4 regions of the Streptosporangium album genome follow, and region 1 is predicted to be linked to each of the others. Evidence: riboswitches for the same ligand, from Rfam matches in the RefSeq annotation. Region 1 holds a riboswitch; each other region holds the start of a gene.

Region 1 (4,203 bases):
CCCATCTCCTCGACGTAGCGGTGCTCGCCCGCGTCGAGCCAGACCACCTGGTCGCAGCCCTGCTCGACGGCCTGGCGCTGGGCCACGAAGGCGGCCGCGTAGTTGCCGCCGCACTTGGCGAAGCCGGTGCCACCGGGCGCGGCCCGGGTGTATTCGGTGGACAGCCAGACCGAGACGGCGTTGCCCCCTCCGAAGTAGGCGGCCGCCGGGGAGGCGATCACCATGTAGCGGTAGTTCCTGGAGGGGTAGTTGACCCCCAGCGCGGGCTGCGTAGCGATCATGAAGGGGCGGAGATAGAGGCTGTGGCCCGGGGTGGTGGGGACCCACTCGCGATCGGTCTGGACGAGGAGCTCCAGCGACTCGACGAACGTCTCCTCAGGCAGCTCCGGCATGGCCATCCGCGCCGCCGACAGGTTGAAGCGGGCGGCGTTGGCGTACGGCCGGAAGGACGCGATCGCGCCGCTCTCCTGGCGGTAGGCCTTCAGACCCTCGAAGAACTCCTGGGCGTAGTGGAAGACCGCGGTCGCCGGGTCCAGGGTCAGCGGGCCGTACGGCATGAGCCGTGCGTCGCGCCAGCCCTCACCTTCGGTGTAGTCGATCGAGATCATGTGATCGGTGAAGGTCTGCCCGAATCCGGGGCTCGCCAATACCTGCTCGCGCTCGGCTGCGGTGCGCGCGTGGTCGGAGAGCTGCACGTCGAAGCTGAGCTTCTGAGCGGTGGTCATGACGGAGATCCTTCTCTTTGTGGCGGTCTGCCCTTGGGTCCATTCTGCAATGGACCGGGTAACGGGAAACTACTGCATTGATGTCGCATACCGGCAGTGCCGGGACAGACGAAGACGCGCCTGGCGGCTCGTGAGCCGCCAGGCGCGTCTGAGGTGAAAGAAGGCGGCTCTCTCAGCCGGCTACTCGGGCGGTGATGTCGTCGCCGATCTCGTGGGTGGTCCGCCCGGCCCAGCCGGCCAGCCGCTCGACCAGGTCCTCGGCCACCGCCTGCTCGACCCGGGCGGCCTCGCCGGACAGACCGAGGTGGTCCAGGAGCATGGCGACGGACAGGATGGTCGCGGTCGGGTCGGCCTTGCCCTGGCCCGCGATGTCGGGGGCGCTGCCGTGGACGGGCTCGAACATGCTCGGCGCGGTGCGGTCGGGGTTGACGTTGCCGCTGGCCGCCAGGCCGATGCCCCCGGCGATGGCGGCGCCGATGTCGGTGAGGATGTCGCCGAACAGGTTGTCGGTGACGATCACGTCGAACCGCTCCGGCTGGCTGACGAAGAACATCGAGGCCGCGTCGACGTGGCAGTAGTCGGTCTCGACGTCGGGATACTCCAGGCTGACCCGGTCGAATGTGCGGGCCCAGAGGTCACCGGCGTAGGCGAGCACGTTGGTCTTGTGGACCAGCGTCAGCTTCCTGCGCGTCCTGCCGAGCGCCTTGTCGAAGGCGTAGCGGACGACCCGCTCGACGCCGAACGCGGTGTTCACCGACTCCTGGGTGGCGATCTCGTGCGGCGTGCCCCGGCGCAGCACGCCGCCGGCCCCGGCATACGGTCCCTCGGTGCCCTCGCGGACGACGATCATGTCGACGTCCTCGGGGCGGGCCTTGCCCAGCGGGGACTCGACCCCGGGGAAGAGCTTGACCGGGCGGAGATTGACGTAGTGGTCGAGCTCGAAGCGGATCTTGAGCAGCAGGTCGCGCTCCAGGATGCCGGGGGGCACGCTGGGGTCGCCGATCGCGCCGAGCAGGATCGCGTCGTATCCCCGCAGCTCGTCCAGGACCGTCTCGGAAAGGATCTCACCGGTCTTGTGGTAGCGCTTGGCGCCAAGATCGTAAGTGGTGGTCTCCACCTTCGCGCCGACCGCTTCGAGGACCTTCAGACCCTCGGTGACGACCTCGACTCCGATCCCGTCTCCGGGGATGACTGCCAGGCGAATGTTACGCGCGTCCATGCAGGCACCTTACCGGCCCGTCTCGGTAATCGAACACTGATCTCACCCATCGGACGTTTCGCACCCCTGGACACCCCTGATCGTTTTGTCCAGTTTTGTGCAGTCTTGACCCTTTCGTGAAGTTTCGTTATGGTCCTCTGCATTCGAACCGATGCCTAATCCGTGCAGGCCGTTCCCCCTTTTCGGCCTGAGCGGAGCCGGGGAACCACTTCCGGGATCCACGGCCGTCCAGGACGTTTCGCTCCGTCAGTCGGAGCCATGTCCCGGGCCGCCTGCACGGGATCCCTTGGGGCGAATCAGCGCTTCTCGCGCCGTAGGGCGGCCTCCACGCCCGAGCCCGACAGCTAACCCGGCCGGCCTTATGGAAGGAACCATCTTGTCCGGCAAGATCTATCCCCGCGTCCTGCCCCTGCTCGTCGCCGGCGCCGCCGTGCTCGCGACCCCCTCCCTCGCCCTGGCGGACACCCCCACCCCCTCTCCCACCCCCACTCCCCCCGCCGCCGAAGCCCCGGCTCCCACCTCCCCCACGCCCGCCGCCGAGGTCCCGACGCTCACCGGCCCCAAGCTGAAGGCGGCCCTCGCCGCCAAGGCTCCGGTACCCGCCTGGAAGAAGGCCGTGAAGTGGGCCATGTCCAAGCGCGGCACGCCGTACGTCTGGGGCGGCACCGGCAACGGCGGCTTCGACTGCTCCGGCCTGATGCTCCGCGCCTACGGTGCCGCCGGGATCAAGCTGCCCCGCGTGACCTACGACCAGTACGCGGAGTTCCACAAGAAGGTCGCCTGGAAGGACCTCAGGCCCGGTGACCTGATCTTCTTCCACGGCCTCGGCCATGTCGGCATGATCAGCAGGCCCGGCTACATGGTCCACGCCCCGCAGACCGGGGACGTGGTCAAGGAGGAGAAGCTCACCTCCTGGCGCCGCAGCAGCTTCGCCGGCGCCGTCCGCCCCGACCGCAAGGGTGTCAAGCTCTCCATCGAGCAGGCCAAGCTCGCCGCCGCCCCCGCTCCCACGATGCTCCAGGCCACCTCCTGAGCAGCTGAGGTGCCGCGGGCCGGCCCGGCCCGCGGCACCTGCCCCGGCCCTGGCGCCGGCGCCAGGGTGTCCTGGCGTCTCATCCCCCTCTCGTCGGGCCCTTCTCCCCGGGACGCGCTGTCGGCCGGTCGCGATAGCTTTTCCGCCTGTCCACGGTCGCGACGGCCGCCGGCCACGGCGGGCGGACCGGCACACGAGGGGAAGGGTGATCATGGTCAGTGCGGAGACCCCACCGATCAGGGGCGAGGAGGACTCGCTCGCGGCCACGGCGCGGACGGCCGATGAGTCGTCGTTCACCGAACTCGTCGAACACCACCGGCATGAGCTGCGGGTGCACTGCTACCGGATGCTCGGCTCGTTCGAGGAGTCGGAGGATCTGGTGCAGGAGACGTTCCTGCGCGCGTGGCGCGGACGGGAGGGCTTTCAGGGCCGATCCACGTTCCGCGCGTGGCTGTACCGGATCGCGACGAACGCCTGTCTCGACTTCCTCGACCGCTTCCCCCGCCACCCGCGACCGCGCCAGGAGCCGATGATGGCCGATCCGGCCATGGCCGTGCCCCCGGCCGAGGTCTCGTGGCTGCAGCCCTACCCCGACCGGCTGCTGGATCCGATCACCCCGGACGACGCAGGACCGGCCACCGCGCTGATCGCCAAGGAGACGATCGAGCTGGCGTTCCTGGCCGCCATCCAGCATCTGCCGCCCAGGCAGCGGGCGGTGCTGATCCTGCGCGACGTGCTCGGCTGGTCGGCACCGGAGACCGCGGCGCTGCTGGAGGTGAGCGTCGCCTCGGTCAAGAGCACGCTGCAGCGGGCCCGGCCGGTGATGAGGGAGCACCTGCCCCCGCGCCGGCTGGAGTGGGCGCCGTCGGCCGACCCCAGCGGTGCCGAACGCGCGCTGCTTCAGCGCTACATCGACGCCGTCGAGCAGGCCGATCCCTCCATCCTGGCCGCGCTGCTCCGCGAGGACGCCTGGCAGACGATGCCGCCGGCGCCGATCTGGCTGGCAGGGCGCGAGGCGATCGTCGCGGCCTGGACACCCGCCATGATCGGTCCAGAGGCATGGGGCGACTGGCGGCTCCTGCCCACTTGGGCGAACCGGCAGCCTGCGGCCGCGGCCTACCTCCGGCGGCCGGGAGAGCCCGCCTACCTGCCTTCCTGGCTCGCGGTTCTGCGGGTCGAGGGCGACCTGGTGGCGGAGATCACGACCTACGGTCACGGGCTGTTCC
Region 2 (4,203 bases), 1.3 Mb from region 1:
TGGCCGTAGGGGCCCGTCCCAGGCTGCTGCTGGCCGTAGCCCGGCTGGGCGGGCTGCTGGCCGTAGGGGGACTGCTCCTGAGCCGGCTGCTGGCCGTACGGCTGCTGCTGGCCGTACCCCGGCTGCTGTCCGTACCCCGGCTGCTGGCCGTACTGCTGCTGCCCGTACCCCGGCTGGGCCTGTCCCGGACCGGTGTGCGGCTGTGACGCCTCCGCTCGGTATCCCACAATCGTTACATCGGGGTCGTGTTCGTCATGGTCTCGGCCCCCACTGTGCTGCCCGTACTCCGGCTGTCCCGACGGTGTGCGATCGCGGTCGGGATCATCCTGGTACGGCGGCTGTCCGATGCTCACCGCGTCACCTCACTTCGACTGCGCATGTGGCATATGTGAGACGCACATGCTTGCTGCAGCACAAGGTATCGACATAGGTATCAACAGTCATCTTTCCGATCAGTAACCGCCACGGCAATGTCAGCGCTGGTCCTCGGTCAGGTGGAGCAGCATCCGGGTGTTTCCCAGGGTGTTCGGCTTGACATGCTCCAGGTCGAGAAACTCCGCGACACCCTCGTCATAGGAGGCGAGAAGCTCGGCGTAGACCTCCGGGGAGACGGGTGTGCCCTGGATCTCCCGGAATCCGTGCCGGGCGAAGAATCCGACCTCGAAGGTGAGGCAGAAGACCCTGCGCAGCCCGAGCTCGCCGGCGGTGCGGATGAGTTCCGAGACGATCCGGTTGCCGATGCCCAGCCCCCGGCAGCCGGGGTCGACGGCGACGGTGCGGATCTCCGCGAGGTCCTCCCAGAGCACGTGGAGCGCCCCGCAGCCCACCACGGCACCCGTCTGCTCGGCGACCCAGAACTCCTGGACGTCCTCGTACAGGGTGACCGTGGCCTTCTCCAGGAGGCGGCGGCCGGCGCCCCCGTAGGTGTCGACGAGCCGCCGGATGACACGCACGTCCCGGGTGCGGGCGCGCCGCACCCGGACCGTGGCCTCGTCGGCCTCGGCCTCCCGGTGGTCCCGCTCGGGGTCTGCACTTCCGCCCCCGGGCCCGGCCTCCTGACCTGCTTTCCCGGTGCCGTGTACGGCCTGCGTAGGGGAGTGCTCCGCAACCTGCTCCATGACCGATCAGCGTACGTCCTCAACTCTCTCGAGTTACGGCTCACCCTTAACTCCCACCTCGCAGACACCAGATGGCCTGCGGTGGCTCAGTGGCCACGCCGGGCCGGCTGCCTCGGCAAGAGTCGGAATCCGCCTTTCACGGGGCTCTGGACCTGCGAAGACTTCCGTCATGAGCACTCAAAAGACGGATAAAACCAGCGTAATGCGCATGTTGATCATGAAGATGTGTGATCTCGCCGTGACGTGCCAGTTGTGAAACCTCTACCGAGTTTGTAGTTCTGGTTGAGCATGAACCTCCAATTGCACTAATGTCCGTGCTCGATGTCAGCAGGGTAAAGAGCTGACCCGCCGAATCCCCGGAACCGGGGAACCGGGGACCCACCCTCCACGTCCCTGGGGTGAATCCGAGGTGCCACCGGCACCTCGGTAGGGCTGCCTCCGGCCCGAACCCGTCAGCTAACCCGGTAGGCGGCCGAGAGAGGAGCCTGTTGGTGAAGCGCACGCGCAACCCTGAGGGAAAGCGCGAGGGTAGACATGCCCGCCGGGAACACGTCTCACGTGGACTCACCTGCCGGATGGCGGTCATCGGGCTGGCCTTCGCCTCCCTGACCCTCGGCACCCCTCTGGTCGCGGCCACCGCCGACCCGCAGCCCAACCTGAAGGAACTCGCCAAGCAGGCCGAGAAGCTGCACACCGAGATCGAGACGCTGAGCGAGCAGTACAACGGCGGGCGCGTCAAGCTCAAGCAGGCCCAGCGCGCCGCGGAGACGGCCAAGAAGACCCTCGCCGGCAGCGAGTCCGAGCTCGCCTCCCGCCGCACCAAGGCCACCCTCCTGGCGCAGCGCTCCTACATGTCGGGCGGGCTGGGCTCGGCTCTCGCCTTCACCCAGTCGAACGATCCCGACGCCTTCCTCGACCGGGCCACCACGAGCTACGCCCTCCAGCAGCAACAGAGCGAGGAGGTCGCCCAGGTCGCCCAGGCGATCAAGAACGCTGAGCGGGCCCAGGCCAGCGCCAAGGCCCGGACCGCCGAGGTGAAGGGACTCCTCGAGGAGATCGGCACCAAGCGCACCAAGATCGAACGTCTGGTCGCCAAGGTCGAGAGCAACCTGTTCAGCGAGGTGCGCAGCCGGGCCAAGACCACCATAGGCAGCAGGGTGCGGATCAGCGTGCCGATCGTCGGCAGCGGCAAGGCCGCCGAGGCCGCCCGCTGGGCGCTCACCCAGCAGCTCAAGCCGTACGTCTGGGGCGCCGAGGGGCCCGGCTCCTTCGACTGCTCCGGCCTGGTCATGTGGGCCTACCAGAAGGTCGGCATCAGCCTGCCTCACTACACCGGTGACCAGTGGACCGCGGGCACCCACGTGTCCAGAGACCAGCTGCGCCCCGGCGATCTGGTCTTCTTCTACAGCGACCTGCACCACGTCGGGATCTACATCGGCGCGGGCATGATGGTCCACGCCCCGCAGACCGGTGACGTCATCCACATCGCCTCGATCGACAACCGCCCCTTCGCCGGCGGCGTGCGGATCGCGGACTGAGGCGGGCGACCGGGACAGGACCTAGATCAGTCGGCGGCGAGCGGCCCAGGCCACGGCCTCGATCGCCGTGGCCACGCCGATGCGGTCGCAGATCCCGCGGAGCCTGCGCCGGACGGTCCGGCCACTGATGTCGAGACGACGCCCCACCCGGTCCACGGTGACGCCCTTGGCAAGTTCTGCCAGGAGCACGAGATCTTCGTCACTGAGACCGATCTCGCCCGCGCCCAGGAGTCTGTCGTCGCGACGGGAATCCACTTCCGGATATGCCATCTAGAGTCGCTCCCCCCGCTCTGAAACTCAGGCGTGAGTATGTTGGAATCAATGCCGCCCGTCAGGAACGGTAAACGCCTTGTTCAAAGGTCGTCAAGTTCTCTTCTCCATAGAGGTGGCGGACGCTATTGACATAGCGGCCGCTACGTGAAGTACTCATGATATGTCGGTGCCTTTGCGGTTAAGCCGGAGCGAAGCCAAGGCACGCACCCGCAAGCGTCTGTTGTCCGCAGCGGCCGAAGTCTTCGCAGAACAAGGTTTCGCCGGCGCCTCCGTCGACGAGATCGCCTTCAGGGCCGGCCACACGGTCGGTGCCCTCTACTCCCATTTCGCCGGAAAGAACGAGCTCTTCCTCACGCTCTTTGACGAGCGGGTCTCCCACCCCCTTGACCACGTCGGGGAAATCGCCTCCCAATGGGAGGGAGACGAGACCACCTTTGCGGCATTTGGGGCATATCTGGCTGGAGTGGCTGATCATCACACGGTACGGAGCACGCTGGAAATGGAGTTTCTGCGCTATGCGCTGACCCGGCCGGAATTACTCGACCGTCTGGCCGCCCGCTGGTGGGCTCCCCGTGCGGCGGTCGCCCGCCTGGTGGCCCCGCACTGCGGGGGACACGATCCCGCCCTCGTGGCGACCGCGATCATCGGACTCTTCGAGGGGCTCGTCATGCAGCGCCGCGTCGACCGCGCCGCAGTGCCGCCCCAGCTGTTCACCGAGTCACTGCGCTGGCTGATGGCAGGGCTCGCCCGCACTCCCGTGAGACCGGCGGACCCGTTGCCGGAACCGCGCTGAGTCCGGACGGGGTTCCCGATGCCGACTTACCCCGGCTGGGCCCGCAGGCCGTACGGGCCCAGCCGGGCGCAGGCCCTCGCGACGGCGCCGGGTCTGGCCCCGGCACCGCCCGCATGGGGAACGGTCACGCCCCGCCCGGCTCAGCCTGCTGGCTTGACCAGGGGGAACAGGATCGTTTCGCGGATGTTTCTGCCGGTGAAGGCCATGACGAGACGGTCCACACCGAGCCCCATGCCACCGGTGGGCGGCATGGCATATTCCAGGGCGGTGAGGAAGTCCTCGTCAAGCTGCATGGCCTCGGGGTCGCCCCCGGCGGCGAGCAGGGACTGCTCGGTGAGGCGGCGGCGCTGCTCGACCGGGTCGACCAGCTCCGAGTAGGCGGTGCCGAGTTCGGTGCCGAACCCGATCAGGTCCCACTTCTCGGTGAGGAGCGGATTGTCGCGGTGCTGGCGGGTCAGCGGGGAGGTCTCCAGCGGGTAGT
Region 3 (4,203 bases), on a different contig from region 1:
AGCAGCCCGGCGTGGCAGGCCTCCACGGCGCAGAGCATCTGCAGCGGTGACTCCACCCAGGCGACGGCCGAACTCTGCTCCCGCGCGTGGTCTCGACCGTCCTCCACGCCGGGCGATGACCCGTTCACGACCGCCTCACCGTAACCGGGACGGCTTACGCGCCCGGGAACTACGGGTGAACACGCGCGTACACCCGCTTGCGCGTCCGGTGCGGGACGGCCTACCGTAGTGTACGGAACGGTTTCGTACATCTAATCTCACGTCTCAGAGGAGCACGTCATGTGGACTCCGAACGACATCCCCGACCTGACCGGTTCCACCGCGGTGGTCACCGGCGCCGGCGGCGGCATCGGGATTCCCACCGCCCTGCAGCTGGCCGGGCACGGCGCCCGGGTCGTGATGGCCGTACGGGACCTCGTCAAGGGAGAGGCCGCCCGGGACGCGATCCGGTCGGAGGTCCCGGGCGCGCGGATCGAGCTGCGACGGCTCGACCTGGCCGACCTGAGCTCGGTGCGGGCGTTCGCCGCCGCCGTCGACGGGCCCGTCGACATATTGATCAACAATGCGGGAGTCGGCATGATCCCCCGGCGGACCACCGCCGACGGCTTCGAGATGCAGTTCGGCACCAACCACCTGGGGCACTTCGCCCTGACCGGGCTACTGCTGCCGCAACTCCTGGCCAGGCCGGGCGCCCGGGTCGTCACGGTCTCCAGTGACGCCCACAGCCTGGGAAAGATCGACTTCGACGACCTGGGCCTCGACCGTGGCTACGGGCGGTTCTCGGCCTACGGCAGATCGAAGCTCGCCAACCTGCTGTTCACGCTGGAACTGCAGCGCCGGGCGGAGGGACGGCTGCTCAGTGTGGCCACCCATCCCGGCGCCACCGCCACCGGCATCATGAAGCTGGGCGTGCTCACCGGACCGCTCAACGCCCTCATCCGGCTGGTGCTCAAGCCTCCGCACAAGGGCGCGGCCCCCTCCCTCTACGCCGCCACCTCTCCCCGCGTGACCGGAGGTCAGTTCATCGGTCCCGGCCTGAAGGCACTGACCCCCTCCCCCAGGGCGCTGGACGAGAGCGTGGCCCGGCGGCTGTGGGAGAGGTCGGAGGAGTTCACAGGCGTACGATTCGAGGCGATCACACAGCACTCGTAGCCCACCGGAGGCACCTTGCGTCTCGACCCCAGGCGAGAGCGGGCGATTCTCGACGCGACCATGGAGCTGCTCTCCGAGGTCGGGTTCGACCGCATGTCCGTCGACCAGATCGCCAAGCGCGCCAGCGCGAGCAAGGCCACGATCTACCGCCGCTGGCCGGGCAAGGAGGCCCTGGTGGTGGACCTGGTCTGCAACCATCTGGAGATCGACGTCACACCGCCGCCCGACACCGGGACGATGCGCGGTGACCTCGTGGCGGCGGTGGGCGGATTCTGCCGGACCATGGAGCAGAAGCACGGTCTGGTCTTCGGACTGCTCCCGGCCATGCTCACCACCCCCGAACTGGCGGCCGCCCTGCGCGAGAACGTGCCGCGCCCCGACATCACCGGCACCACCCCGCTGCTCGCCCGCGCCCGCGAGCGGGGCGAGCTGCGGGGGAAGGCGGATCCCGGCGAGATCAGGACGGTCACCGAGGCCCTGGTCTGGCACCGGCTGCTCATCAGCGGCAGGCCACTGGACGAGGCTTTCGTCGAGGACACGGTCGACAGGGTGCTGCTGCCGCTGATCCATGCCTGGGCCGAGGTCAAACCATGAGCGCGACGGGCGTTTTCGCAGGTGAAGAGGCCCTTATCTAAAAGATCTACGTTGATGGCGAAACTGCCGGGGGAGAGATTACGACAGGGCGGCCCCGCCGTGGCGCCGCCGCCCGGGAACGCCTTCCCCATAGGCGTTTCCAGCTCCGAGCGGGCGCCTGGCCCGGAGTCGTCGATCCTGACGGGACCCCAAAGCTTCCCCCTCGATTTCGGCGTATTCCCAAGTCAGGGCAATGTGCCCTACTTGTAATTGTTCGTCCCTTTCACGTAGTTTCGAGTCATTCCTGGTGAATGCCTCGGTCAACCAAGACCTACGCGGCCACCATCACATTGCCCGTCCGTGCTTCATCGGAGCGGATGACTCCGCCCCATGAGCACGGCCGCCGAATCCGCGGATCTCGCGGAACCGGGGAACCACTTTTCTTGGGGTGAATCGACGCCTTCGCGCCGTAGGGCACTTCCCAGCCCGAACCCGTCAGCTAACCCGGTAGGCGGCATGAGAAGCGAAGCAAGGAGTTCTCCCCCTCATGGCCACGAACCGCGTTACTCCCAGGTCACGTAACCTGGCCCACATTCTTCTCGGCGCGTCCATCCTCGTCGGTGGCGGCACCCTCGCGGCTCCCGCGGCCCTCGCGGAGACCGCCGGGCACAGCCCGCTCAGTGCTCCCTCGACGGAGGTCGTCAAGACCGCCAACGTCGCCAAGACCCCTCTCGAGCTCCAGGCCGAGCGCCTGCCCAAGGTCACCGCCTCGCAGGTCCTGGACATCGCCGCCCGCCAGATCGGCATCTCGGAGAACGCCCAGGGCGGCGGGACGAAGTTCCAGTCCTGGTACATGTCCTCCCCGCGAGCCAGGGAGACCCTCGCCCGCGACGGCGGCAACGTGGCCGACTACGCCAACGCCCCCTGGTGCGCGATGTTCGTCTCCTGGGTCGGCGATCAGGCCGGCATCCGGCCCACCATGGGCTGGGACGCCTACACCGTCGCCTACGCTCAGTGGTTCAAGGACAACGGCCACTGGGGTGACGTCGCCAAGCCCGGCGCCGTCGTGTTCTACGACTGGCAGGGCGGCAAGGACATCAGCGGGATCGACCACGTCGGCTTCGTGAAGAAGGACAACGGCGACGGCACGATCAGCACGATCGAGGGCAACACCGGCAACGGCAAGGTCGAGGCGCGCGTCCGGCCCAAGTCCCAGGTCGTCGGCTACGGCTACCCGGTCTACAGCGGCTGACCCACCGGCACCGCACACCACGGCCACCCGTCTCCGGACGGGCCGGCCCACCGGCACCGAAAGGGGCCCGGCTCATCTGAGCCGGGCCCCTTTCCGGCGTCCGGCCCGCCGCCTTCCGGGGGCCCGCCGCCCGCAGCCCCCGGATGCCCGCTTTCCCCGACGACGGCTCTGCCGTACGGAATGTCACGGTACGTCACTATGTGATGGGAGCGCTCCCAGGCGCCTCTCTGAGAGGTTTGCGAGGTATCAAGTCATTAATCCCCCACGAACAGGCCAGATGTAACGGTTGAGTTTCGGCATATTGACGCCTTGGTTGCCTATCGTCCACTCTTCGTGGGAGCGCTCCCAAAAAACGTTGAGGAACCTAACCCATCGCGCATCGTGTTTGTCGGGGACCGATGCGCGATGTCACCTCCCATCAATTCGGGCGACCACCTGAGAGGGGTCCGTAATGTTGAACACCAAGCGGCATGGCAAGCTCGCCGCGGTCGCGGTGATGGCGGCCACCGCCCTGGCGATCACTTCCTGCGGTTCGAACGAGCCCGCCAAGTCCGCGGCCGGCGGCGGCGCCTCCGCGCCCGCCGCCGAGCCGGTGACCATCACCGTGCACACCTTCGGCGGCGGCGCGAACTTCGGCTACAAGAAGGCCGTGGAGACGTGGAACGCGGCGCACCCGAACATCCAGGTCAAATACCAGAACCTGACCGACCGGTTCGAGGACGTCTACCTGCCCCAGCTCCTGCAGAAGCTGCAGGCCGGCAGCGGCACCGGGGACATCGTCGGCATCGACGAGGGCGCGATGGGCCTCATGAAGGCCCGCCCGCAGTTCTTCACGGACCTCGCCCAGTACGGGCTGGACAGCCGCAAGACCGACTTCCCCGCCGCGAAATGGGACAACGGCATCAACAAGGACGGCAAGCTCTTCGCCCTCGGCACCGACATCGGCGGCATGGGCATGTGCTACCGCAAGGACCTGCTCGAGAAGGCCGGCCTGCCGGGCGAACGCGACGAGGTCAGCAAACTCTGGCCGGACTGGGCCTCCTTCATGGAGATCGGCAAGAAGTTCCAGGCCGCCAACCCCGGCAAGGGCGCCCCGAAGTTCCTCGACGGACCCAACACCCTCTACAACGTGGTCCTGTCGCAGGAGGCGCCGAAGAACGGCAACATCGCCTACTTCGACACCGGCAACCAGCTCGTCATCGACAAGAACCCGGCCATCAAGACCT
Region 4 (4,203 bases), 290 kb from region 1:
GCCCGGCCCCGTCCGGCGAGCTCGCCGCCGATCCCGGCGTGGTCGCCGACTGGTACGCCGGGATGGTCGCCGAGCGCAGGACCCCGCTCGGGCTGGTCGCGGCGGAGCGGGGGGCCGACGCGCTGGCCGTCATGGGGTGGCAGGGCGCGCTGAACCACAACGAGTGGATGGTCCCGCTCGCGGCCGTGGTGCGGAGCTGGGAGGACAGGTTCGGCGTGCGAGTGGTCGGCATGGGCTTCAACACCCTTGACCTGAGCGTCGCCGCGCCCCCGGTCACCCCGGAACACGCCCTGCACGTCGCCGCCGAGCACTGGACGTTCTGCCCCGACAGCGTCATCTACAGCGCGGGGACGCTGGTCGACTACGCGGAGCAGATCAGAGGCAGGAACGCCTGGTCGTTCTGGTGGGACTGATCAGCTGAGCAGGAAGTCTCGGAGCAGCGGGAGATACTCGGGCTGCTCGGTGGTGATGGAGTGGCCCGCGCCTGCGACAGCGACGAGCGTGGAGCCCGGCAGGGTACGCCGGTAGTCCTCGGCCACCTCCGGCTTCAGGTAGTCGCACTCGCCCCGCAGGATCAGCGCCGGGACCTTGGCCGAGCGGAGCGCGGGGCGGGGGTCGGCCTCGTCGTCGGGCACCAGCGCGTGGGCGGGGTAGGCGCCTTCCCGGAGCGCTCCCGGAGAGACGAAGACCGCCTTGGCCACGTGCCGGGGGTGGGCGGCCAGGTAGCGCGCGGTGAGTGAGCCGCCCCAGGAACGGCCGACGAGGATGAGCTTGTCGGCTCGCAGGACGCGCCGGATGGCTTCGAGGTCGGCCGCGTCCCGGAGTGTCTGGCCGTGCAAGACGGCTACGAGGGCGACGGCCAGCGTCACGGCGACCGCTCCGAGTGCCGCCGGCCCGGCCGTGCTGTACATCGCCAGCGCGTAGAGGGCCGCGAACAGCACCGCGCAGCCGAAGGCGATCAGCACCCGTACACGCTACAGCGGCTGGGGGTCGCCGGTCATGACCGAGGCTTTACCCGCGGCGGTCCTGACGCTTCTGGATCTTCCAGAGGGTGTGCTCCGACCGGTTGATGTGCCATTTCCCTGCTCGATGGGCCTGTGTGGAGGTAAAAAGAAGCGTTGACAGAAGGATCGGCGTACCGGTCGCCGTGCCCCTCGCATTGATCGTGCGAATATTCGTCGAATCATCCCTCCTTTGGCTGTCATCGGGAAGAATGCCCAGCTCATAGGCATGATCAACGGAAACTGCCGAACGGTTTTCCCGGTGGTTCCGGCCGGTTCGACGCACCGTCCGGAAGGTCAAGCGGTGGCTAATAGGGCTTTCTTGGCCGATAAAGGTAGATCTTCTGGGTCTATCATGGGTTTTGTTTTGCTTTGTCCTCGAATGGGCGCTAGTGTCCTATTTGTGTTCGGTTGGCGACCTGCCCTTCAGCGGAAGGAGCGGCCGGCCGGCGTCGAATCCCGGAAGCCGTCAGGGCCATGGGAACCGGGGACCCACTTCATGGGGTGAATCCGCCGCGATCATGCGGCGGTAGGGCAACTCCACCGCCCGAATCCGTCAGCTAACCCGGTAGACGAGATGGAGAGGACATCACTCATGGGACGTTGCGCTCCCTTCCCGCTGGTATCTGCCTCATCCGTACCGGCCTCCTAAGACTTCATTGCCGCGTTCGAACGCGGCGCCCCCCGACGCGCCTCGCGTAGTGCCCGGGACCGCCGGCACTTCCTCTCTCTCTGTGAGCGCGTATCCGCCCGTGCCTCTCCTGTGTGGCACCCGCGTCTCCCCGTTCCCTCGCGAAGGAGTCTTCCTCCCATGCGCTTCTCCCTTGGCATACGCAAGAACCGATATGTCGTCGCCGCTCTCCTCGGCGCGAGCGTTCTCACCTCCGCGAGCGTCGTCTCGGTGCTCCCCTCCGCGCTTCCCGCCACGGCCGACACCACCTCCGTGCTCCCCATCGCGGTCAAGGGTGCCTCCCTGGCGGCCCCGGCCATGGTCAAGACCACCTCCGCGAAGCCCGGCTCCGAGTCCGGCTCCGAGGTCGTCCTGCTGAACGGCTCGACCAAGGCCTCGTACTTCTGGGACGACTCCTCAGGCCGCGCCGGCGACACCGGCCTGCCCGCGAGCGGCAAGCCGATGCAGAAGGGCATGATCGCCAGCCCGAGCTGGCCGCTGATGACCGAGGGCTATGTCGTCTACCAGGGCAAGAAGGTCAAGTTCTTCGTCGGCGACCGCGGTCCCGGAGTGCCCTCCAGCAGCGGTGTCATGATCGACCTTGACGCCAAGACCTTCGCCGATCTGACCGGCGGCACGTTCAACCCCGACACGCTCGGTGTGGACGGCAACGGCGGCGCGGGCCACATCAAGGTCGACTACGTGATCACCAAGTGGGGCACCGGCCCGGGTAAGAAGAACCAGCCCGTGCCGTTCTCCGCCGGCGCGTGGGGCCGTGTCGACAACAACCCGGCCACCCCGCCCACGGTGGTCAACAAGTAATCGGCGGGAGGGCCGAGCCCTCCTGGTGCCTCTCCGGGCGGTTTCCGGTGAGCATCCGCCGGCTCGTATGCCGGATCAGAGGCAGGAGCGGACCCCGCGGAGGGGCCACGATCTGCCCCGCCCGCTCTGGCCCGAGTTCGCCGACGCGATCGACGAGCTCACCGCCGCCGGGTGGTGAGCTCCGGTACGGCCCGCGCCTCCCGGGGTGCGGGCCGTACCGGAGGATCAGACCTCGAGCCGCTCCTCGATGCCGCGCATGATGTGCCGTGCGAGCGCCAGGTTGGCCCGGGCGCGGTCGAGCGCCACGTAGAGAAAGAGTCCCTTGCCGCCCCGGCCGTTGACCGGGCGGATCACGTGGTACTGACCGCTGAGCGTGATGAGGATGTCCTCGATGCCGTCCTTGAGGCCAAGTGACTCCATCGTCCGCATCTTGGCCTTGACGACCTCGGTGTTGCCGGCCGCGGCGATCTGGAGGTCGAGGTCCTTGGAGCCACCGAGGGCACCCAGAGCCATGCCGCTGTTGTAGTCCACGACCACCGCGCCGAGGGCGCCGTCGATCCCCATCATCTCTTTGAGCGAGATGTCCATGTTGCCCATTTGCGTCTCCGATTCACTGAGATATCGATATGCGGGATGTGATGGCGGCCAGAGTCACCGCCGTCTTGCGACCCTCCAGTCGCAGGAGCCCGAGGTTGGTGCCCGGGCGGGCCAGCACTGTGAGGACGATCTTTGGGCCGGCGGCGTAGAAGGCCGCGTAACCGTTGGTTCCGGAGATCAAGGTCTCCTCGAAGGTGCCCTTGCCGGCCATGCTCATCAGCCGGCGGCTGAGGGCCAGGACCGCCGAGGAGAGCGCGCCGGTCTGCTCGACGTCCTCTTTCAGATCGCTGGCTATCGTCAGGCCGTCGACGCTGCAGGCGATGCTCCCGTTCACATCGGGTATGCGCTCACGCAGCAGCGCCATCTCCCGCTGTATCTCGTCACGCAGTTCCACTGGCATCCTCCTTCCGAGCAGCTTCAGCGTCCGGAGCCTCATCGGCATCGGACCAGGCTCACGTCAATGCCTCCAATGCGTCTCTGAGCCGGATGAGCAGGTTGACGTCGGCGGGATCCCCTGTCGCGTGCGGAAGCGGCGAAAGCGGCGCGGACGGTCCGGTGGCGCCCGTCGCGGTGTCCGGCGGTTCCCCGGGGCCTCCGGCGCCGTTCTTCACGCGCTTGGGCAGCGCGCCGGGTACGGTGCCGGATCCGGCCTGGGGAGTGTGCAGCAGCCCTGCCGCGGCGAGCTGCCGTACGGCGAGCAGCACCGAGTAGGCCGGGCGGCCGAGCTTGCGCGCCAGGTCCCCCGGGGTCGCCGCGGAGTCGGCGCCGACCAGCACCTCCCACTGGAGCGAGGTCAGCACCACCCGCTGGGCGGTGACGCGGCCCACCGGGACGACCGGGAGCGCGTCCAGCTCGTCGGACGGCCAGGCCTGGTTCAACTGCGCCCTCCTTCGCTTGCACTCCCGGAGCAGTCCGGTCACGTCGAAATACCACTGAGGCCCGAGCCAGTGCCGGTCTCCCCGCCGGAACCTGGGCCGGTGACCGGTCGCCTCGAACAGGAAGTACACGGCGTCGAGCACCGAGTTCAGTACGCAGAACTCCAGCTCGCCCCGGGTGAGGACGCCCTGGGCGACCAGGAGTTCACCGCCCCACCGGTCCTCGGTGGCGGCCTGC

The links. A riboswitch is a leader RNA that binds a small molecule or an ion and turns the genes downstream of it on or off. The one in region 1 is predicted to bind cyclic di-AMP.
Region 2: another riboswitch for cyclic di-AMP. It lies ahead of FHR32_RS45925 (C40 family peptidase); the one in region 1 lies ahead of FHR32_RS06575 (C40 family peptidase).
Region 3: another riboswitch for cyclic di-AMP. It lies ahead of FHR32_RS39225 (CHAP domain-containing protein); the one in region 1 lies ahead of FHR32_RS06575 (C40 family peptidase).
Region 4: another riboswitch for cyclic di-AMP. It lies ahead of FHR32_RS46575 (hypothetical protein); the one in region 1 lies ahead of FHR32_RS06575 (C40 family peptidase).

Annotation. Positions count from the first base shown of each region.
Region 1 is NZ_JACHJU010000001.1:1,373,751-1,377,953, forward strand. Features, by position in the region: gene FHR32_RS06565 (branched-chain amino acid aminotransferase) at 1-725, opposite strand, end outside; gene FHR32_RS06570 (3-isopropylmalate dehydrogenase) at 898-1,944, opposite strand; cyclic di-AMP (ydaO/yuaA leader) riboswitch at 2,087-2,318, shown strand; gene FHR32_RS06575 (C40 family peptidase) at 2,321-2,977, shown strand; gene FHR32_RS06580 (sigma-70 family RNA polymerase sigma factor) at 3,189-4,203, shown strand, end outside.
Region 2 is NZ_JACHJU010000001.1:2,642,192-2,646,394, forward strand. Features, by position in the region: gene FHR32_RS46655 (RDD family protein) at 1-353, opposite strand, end outside; gene FHR32_RS12485 (amino-acid N-acetyltransferase) at 474-1,118, opposite strand; cyclic di-AMP (ydaO/yuaA leader) riboswitch at 1,455-1,604, shown strand; gene FHR32_RS45925 (C40 family peptidase) at 1,610-2,656, shown strand; gene FHR32_RS12495 (helix-turn-helix domain-containing protein) at 2,678-2,926, opposite strand; gene FHR32_RS12500 (TetR/AcrR family transcriptional regulator) at 3,096-3,722, shown strand; gene lysX (bifunctional lysylphosphatidylglycerol synthetase/lysine--tRNA ligase LysX) at 3,863-4,203, opposite strand, start outside.
Region 3 is NZ_JACHJU010000006.1:91,676-95,878, reverse strand. Features, by position in the region: gene FHR32_RS39240 (hypothetical protein) at 1-128, opposite strand, end outside; gene FHR32_RS39235 (oxidoreductase) at 280-1,152, shown strand; gene FHR32_RS39230 (TetR/AcrR family transcriptional regulator) at 1,168-1,746, shown strand; cyclic di-AMP (ydaO/yuaA leader) riboswitch at 2,117-2,253, shown strand; gene FHR32_RS39225 (CHAP domain-containing protein) at 2,273-2,977, shown strand; gene FHR32_RS39220 (ABC transporter substrate-binding protein) at 3,429-4,203, shown strand, end outside.
Region 4 is NZ_JACHJU010000001.1:1,088,124-1,092,326, reverse strand. Features, by position in the region: gene FHR32_RS05155 (DUF4253 domain-containing protein) at 1-413, shown strand, start outside; gene FHR32_RS05150 (alpha/beta fold hydrolase) at 414-965, opposite strand; cyclic di-AMP (ydaO/yuaA leader) riboswitch at 1,442-1,591, shown strand; gene FHR32_RS46575 (hypothetical protein) at 1,813-2,493, shown strand; gene FHR32_RS05140 (hypothetical protein) at 2,719-3,090, opposite strand; gene FHR32_RS05135 (roadblock/LC7 domain-containing protein) at 3,104-3,490, opposite strand; gene FHR32_RS05130 (DUF4388 domain-containing protein) at 3,543-4,203, opposite strand, start outside.